Regions from separate parts of the Bacillus sp. AP8 genome, predicted to be linked through region 1. Evidence: a T-box and tRNA genes for the amino acid it is inferred to sense, from the RefSeq annotation. Region 1 holds a T-box; the other holds one or more tRNA genes.
What was found. The T-box of region 1 lies ahead of argS (arginine--tRNA ligase). A T-box ahead of a tRNA ligase gene usually reads a tRNA of that ligase, here a tRNA-Arg.
Positions count from the first base shown of each region.

Region 2: it has a tRNA-Arg gene. The T-box ahead of argS (arginine--tRNA ligase) is inferred to sense a tRNA for this amino acid. The anticodon was not compared.

Region 1 is NZ_CAPG01000021.1:66,775-70,322, forward strand. Features, by position in the region: gene BN349_RS23280 (hypothetical protein) at 1-212, opposite strand, end outside; gene BN349_RS04075 (GNAT family N-acetyltransferase) at 296-676, opposite strand; T-box leader at 1,174-1,391, shown strand; gene argS (arginine--tRNA ligase) at 1,702-3,381, shown strand; gene BN349_RS23285 (cytidine deaminase) at 3,455-3,548, shown strand, end outside.
Region 2 is NZ_CAPG01000056.1:31,961-35,508, reverse strand. Features, by position in the region: gene whiA (DNA-binding protein WhiA) at 1-31, shown strand, start outside; gene BN349_RS14240 (HPr family phosphocarrier protein) at 60-317, shown strand; gene clpP (ATP-dependent Clp endopeptidase proteolytic subunit ClpP) at 530-1,135, opposite strand; tRNA gene BN349_RS14230 (tRNA-Arg) at 1,656-1,727, shown strand; gene rpoN (RNA polymerase factor sigma-54) at 2,116-3,426, shown strand; gene BN349_RS14215 (glutaredoxin family protein) at 3,448-3,548, shown strand, end outside.

The sequences.
Region 1 (3,548 bases):
GTGAATTGAACCTTAACTATTAGTGTGGAGTATTTTTCTAATTGATTAAGATTTTTCATAATGATGTAATCTGTTTGTCCGAGAGAATTTACAATCTTATAATTAGACGTTTCTTTTCTTTTGGGATTCATTTTTGAGCTTGGCTTTTCCATTAATATAAATACGAATAATATCATCAGAGATAGAAGCGAGGCTAGAACTTTTTTTGTCATTTCTCTCACCTAAAATTTCCAATTTTCTTCATTATAAGTAGTATAGGAAGAGTTGTATAGAAGGAGAAATTTATATAGGCAGATTATATTTGTTTTGTCATGAATATACTGTTAGGGTCCTCTGAATAATTTGAAAATGGTTTACAATGCGTAAAACCAAAACTTTCATAAAGTTTTCTAGCTGGTTCAAAGGCTTCCATGGAACCTGTTTCCAGACTAATTCTAGTATAGCCACGAAGAAAGGCTTCATTAAGAATGTGTTCAAGGATTCGTTTAGCTACACCTTTTCTTAAATGCATTGATGATGTCCGCATAGATTTAATTTCACCATGAACAGAATTCAATTCTTTTAAAGCTCCACAACCGACTAGCTCGTTATGCTCCCATGCACTCCAAAATGTGATGTCTGAGTTCGACAATTTTTCAATATTTAAAGCGTGTATGCTCTCTTTTGGAGAATGCATCGCCATCCCATGAAGATGTTCATTCACTAATTGAAGAACTTTAGGGTTTGTTTAAATGATCCACAACGATTCTCAAACTATCATCCCCTTTTTCTTTTTTCTTATTAGATTATTAAAATATTTACATTTTCTCATTTTAGTAAAACTATATGTATGTGATCTTCCTATTTCCCGTAAATATTTAGATAGTATGGGCTAAGCCCTCATTGTAGAATCCTAGTTTTAGTCTCTTGTATAATAATCATCATTTTTGATAGGCTCTTATCTTTCTATTAGAGATTTATTTCTTAGATAATATTCTACAACTTATTCTGAATGTTTCTCATTCAAAATTTTTAATTATAGGTGTTTGGTTTCGTACAGAAGCTCCATAATACCTCTCCAATTAAAGATTTTATTATTATATTATATATTTTATAGGATGTAGTTGCTCAGTTTTTCGATAATATATTGACATTGTTTTCTTTATCAAGTAATATGGCTAAAAATAAATACAGTAAAATTCAATGAAAAAGAGAGTAGTCCATTATGAAATGGAAAGCGAGTTAGGGGTGGTGAGAGCCTAATGCAGGACAGATGGATGAAACGCACTTTGGAGAAATTTCTTGAACGAACAGTAGAGAACATCGGGGAGACACCTCGTTAATAATAGAAAGCGGTCACAATATGTGGCAACTAGAGTGGTACCACGGGAAAAAAAGCTCTCGTCTCTGATTTAGAGATGAGAGCTTTTTTATTTTGGCTGTTTTCGTGGACATTGTTGACCTATGAACAATTCGTCAATATTGGTTGGGGTGAATTCCGGTCCAGAATGGTGGGCGATGAGTCTCCTCAGCGAATAAAGGGTGTGGGGTTTCATTTGTCCATCTGCTCCCGCTCCAATGCTTTATTATGCTCTTCTTATTCACTGAACATAAAAAAATAGCCTTTTAGAAAACAGCCTTTATTTTCAAGACAATTAGGGGCTAGTTAACTGTATCTGGACAGAATGACAAAGGTCCGATTCTATAATGGAGGAGAAGAAAATGAAAATTAATGAACAAATTGCACACTTAATATCGTCAGCTTTAGAAAATCAACTAACAGCCCATGAAGTTGAAATTTTATTAGAAAAGCCTAAAAATCCTGATTTAGGAGATATTGCTTTTCCATGTTTTACATTAGCGAAAAAAATTCGAAAAGCACCTGTTCAAATTGCTGAAGAGCTAGGAAATCTTCTTAGAAGTGAATGGATTGAAGGAGTAAATATTATTGGAGGCTATGTTAATATTTTCTTAAATCAAAACCTTGTGACTCATTCCGTTCTGCAAACGATTATTGAAAAAGACGGGCAATATGGTAGTAAGAAAAAGAAGCATGAAAATGTTGTGATAGATTATTCATCACCAAATATTGCAAAACCATTTTCGATGGGACACTTGCGCTCAACAGTGATTGGAAATGCAATCGCTAATATTGCTGAGAAGAATGGCTATCATGCTGTTCGTATAAATCATTTAGGAGATTGGGGAACTCAGTTTGGGAAATTGATAGTTGCCTATAAATTATGGGGAGATAAACGAGCAATTGAGGCATCACCAATACAAGAATTGCTAAAAATCTATGTGAAATTCCATGAAGAAGCTGAACATAATGAATCATTAAATGAACAAGCTCGTTCTGCATTTAAGTTACTAGAAGAAGGAAATAGTGAAGCACTCGAACTTTGGAAGTGGTTTAGAGATGAATCCTTAATGGAGTTTGAAGCAATTTATCAGCTTTTAGGTATTCATTTTGATTCTTATTCAGGTGAAGCTTATTATAATGACAAAATGGAGCCGGTCGTTCAAGAATTACAGGATAAAGGATTATTAGTTGAATCAGATGGGGCATACGTAGTGGAACTTGAAAATATGCCTCCTTGCTTAATTACAAAAAAAGACGGAGCTACGTTATATGCGACTCGTGATTTAGCAGCAGCTATATATCGTAAAAAGAAATATAACGCGAAGAAAACCTTCTATGTAGTTGGGAATGAGCAAACGTTACATTTTAAACAATTTTTTCAAGTGCTTGGGAAAATGGGCAATGATTGGTCAAAAGACTTAATGCATGTTCCATTTGGAATGATGTTAAAAGACGGTAAAAAGATGTCAACACGTAAAGGTAAAGTAGTTTTACTTGCAGATGTTTTAGCTGAGGCAATTGAAACAGCTAGACGAAACATTGATGAAAAGAATCCGACTCTTGAAAATAAAAATGAAGTAGCTCAACAGGTTGGCGTTGGTGCAGTTATTTTTAATGATTTAAAGAATGATCGTCTGAACGATATTGAATTTTCGCTAGAGCAAATGATGAAGTTTGAAGGAGAGACAGGACCTTATGTACAATATACGTTTGCACGAATAATGTCTTTACTTGAGAAAGGTCAATTTAATGAACAAGAAATTCAATTTGGTCATTTAGGTAATGAAGGATGGGCTGTAGTTCAGTTATTAGGCGAGTTTCCAAAGGTTGTACAAAAATCATTTGAACAAGCTGATCCATCACAAATTGCGAAGTATAGTTTAACGTTAGCTCGACAGTTTAATAAGTATTATGCTCATACAAAAATATTAGTAGAGGATGGGTCGAAGCAATCAAAGCTAGTCTTTGCATATTGTGTATCCATGGTATTAAAAGAATCGCTCAGATTATTAGGGATAAAAGTACCGAAAGAAATGTAAAAATAGAGCTAAGAGTATATTGCCTATACAATGTATAATACTTGTATGTCATATTTTTCTGGGAGACGTACTAATGAATATCGAAAAAGAAATGTTTGTGAGAGTTACAGATTTTGTGAAAGAAAGATTCCCACAAGGTTGGGGTGGAGCTGCTATCATGTATACGG
Region 2 (3,548 bases), on a different contig from region 1:
TCGATTAAGGGCAGGAGAAACTGTTAAATAATGAATATGACATTTGGGGGAGAAAAACAATGATTGAGAAACAGGTTGAAGTACGATTAAAAACTGGTTTACAAGCAAGGCCAGCTGCATTATTTGTTCAAGAAGCTAACCAATTTTCAAGTGATGTTTTTTTAGAGAAAGATGGGAAAAAAGTCAATGCTAAAAGTATTATGGGGTTAATGAGTCTTGCTATAAGCTCGGGTACAAGTATTATTATTAGTGCTCAAGGTAAAGACGAGCAGAAAGCAGTAGATTTCTTAGTAGAATTCGTGCAAAATGATGCCTAATATAAATCTTGTAATTGGTGAGTATGTTTCTTCATTCTCCATTGGTTACAATAAATAAAAGGAGGTGGCGCCGACATACTAGAAAGTATGAATTGGTTGTCACCTCGTTTCTTTATAGTCAAAATAAAAACCTTACCCTCTAGTAGCTAGTTCCTTATAGAGGGTAAGGTTTAATGTGATCGCCACATATTTGTTCTTCAGTGACTTTCTTATTATTTGTCTTTTTTATCTTCAAGATCATTTCGTGTAATAACTTGGTCAATTAAGCCATATTCTAATGCTTTATGAGCTTCCATGAAATTATCACGTTCAGTGTCTCTTTGAATGACTTCAAGTGGTTGACCAGTACGTTCAGCTAAAATGCCATTTAATTTGTCGCGTAAGTGAAGAATACGACGAGCTGCAATTTCAATTTCAGTGGCTTGACCTTGCGCTCCACCTAATGGTTGGTGAATCATTACTTCACTGTTTGGAAGAGCATAACGTTTTCCTTTTTCACCTGCTGCAAGTAAAAAAGCACCCATTGAAGCAGCCATACCGATACAAATAGTAGAAACTTTTGGTTTGATATATTGCATTGTATCGTAAATTGCCATACCTGCAGTAATGCTACCACCAGGGCTATTTATGTAGATCGTAATATCCTTTTCTGGATTTTCAGCCTCTAAGAAAAGTAATTGTGCCACAATTGAATTTGCTACATTATCATCAATTGCACTACCAAGCATAATGATACGGTCTTTTAAAAGACGAGAATAAATATCATAAGCGCGCTCGCCACGGCTTGTTTGCTCAATAACTGTAGGGATTAAATTCATTTTATTGTTCCTCCTTGTATAGAGAATAATTAAACGCAATTCTTAATGAAATCGCTGTATCCATATGATACACTTTTTGGTCAATTTAGGTCAAACAAAAGCGTTGTATATCTCTTATATTTTCTTCGACAACTTATAACATCTTTCCCAATGTTCTAAAAAAATAAACATTTTTCAGGATTTTTTTATGATAAAGGAAACTATTGTAATTCGTGATATGAATTATATTTATATAATGAATGAGAGTAAAAAATCTAAGTTAAATGAATTGAAAATGTTAAAATAATCGGTTTTAGCTAATTTTTGAAGGTAACTATTATGTATGATGCATTTCAAAAATATTTTATTGAGATAATTTATGTATGTTATATTAGTTGAATTTTATAAAGTGAAGAAATAAGTATCATGTAACTTTGAATATCGAGTGTTTACAGATGTTGAAAAGTTGCTAGGTATTTTAATATTATTGCAAAATTTGAATGACTACAATATAATGAAAGTCTGATTGTTTCCATTATATGCCCTCGTGGTGCAACGGATAGCACGTGAGATTCCGGTTCTTAAAATGGGGGTTCGATTCCCTCCGAGGGCGTCAAAGGCGAGGAGAAAGAAGATCCCTCTATGCATGAATGCGTAGAGGGATTTTTTGAAGGAGTCAGAAATGAAAGGGCTTACTCTCGCGTCTTTATTATACGTGAAGATGGTTTTCTAATAAGAATAATAGGGGAATCAGAAGCAAAAGGATGTAAATTTTTATGAAGCATTATGAATCAAATAGCATATTTATAGAATTATAGTAGTCTAAAAGAATAAGTTGGATATATACACCGGATAAACTACATCCTAATAAATCTAATTATTATGAAAATTAATAAGTAATATTATATGATTTATGTATGATCTGTTATTTTTGGTATAATTTATTATAGTCAAAATATTCAAGGAGGATGTAAAATTAAGTAATAGAGGAGGGAGTCGCTATGAATATGAAGCAAGGCTTATTTCAACAACAAACACTAAAGTTAACGATGACACATGAATTGAGTCAAGCGATTGCTCTTTTACAATATTGTTCTCAAGATCTAGTTTCTTTTTTAGAAAATAAGGCCACGGAAAATCCACTCATTTCTTTGGATAGCCAAGGAACCGTATCAGATTTTAAAACAAAAAACAAAAAACAACGAGAAGCCGATCCTAAGTACTGGATAGAACAGATAGGTGAAGTGAAAGTTAGTTTGGAGAATTATCTCCTATCTCAAATTCCACAGAATTCTTTAAAAGATAATCAGAAAAAAATCATTCGCAACCTTATTTATAATTTAGACGAGAATGGATACCTAAGAGCTCCAATTATTGATTTAGCAAATAATTTGGGTGAAAGTGTAACAGCAGTTGAAGAAGTATTACGAATCATTCAGTCATTGGAGCCAGCAGGAGTTGGGGCGAGAGATTTACAAGAATGCTTGTTGTTGCAAATTGAGAGAAAAGATTGTTCTGCGATCACGTATAAAGTGTTAAAAAATTATTTCATAGAATTTGCTGAAAAGAAGTGGAAAGTTATTTCTAAAGAACTTGGTATTTCAATGAAGGAAATTCAGGATATTTTTGATTTTGTACAAACGCTACATCCAAGACCTTGTGGAATCTTTTCAAATGAGAAGCCGTCTTATGTTGTTCCCGATGTATCCATTGAAATAGTAGAAGATCATTTTATTATAAGAATGGCAAACGACCCTATATCGACTCTAAACTTTAACCAAAATTATTATAATGAAATGAAAAGCGTTAATGATAAGCAGGTTAACAGCTTTCTTAAAGATAAATACAATGAATACCAATGGATTTTAAAAAGTGTGCAACAAAGAAGAGAAACGATTTATAAAGTTATGAGTAAAATAGCTGAAAAACAACCGGAATGTATTCAGAAGGGTTTATCGTATTTAAAACCTATGACTATGAAGGAAGTTGCTGATGAATTAGAAATTCATGAATCTACTGTAAGTAGAACGGTAAAGGATAAGTATGTACAGGCACCATTTGGAACTGTAGAAATGCGAGAATTCTTCTCTGCTAGTCTTCAATCCTTGACGAATGATGATGTATCAGCGAAAGAAGCAAAAAGTGCTATTCAAGCACTAATACAAGCAGAAAATAAGAAAAAGCCGCTTTCTGACCAAGAAATTGCTGATACATTAAATAAAGAAAAGCATATTGTTCTATCTCGACGTACGGTTGCTAAATATAGAGATCAACTCAAAATACCATCTTCATCCAAAAGAAAGCGTTTTTAAAAATCGTGTAGGTGAAAATGAATGGAAGAATTAATTTTGTATTCAAAAGATAATTGTCATTTGTGTGACATGGCTAAACGAGAATTAGAAAAAATAAAGCAATCTGAAGGAGTGTCTTTTCG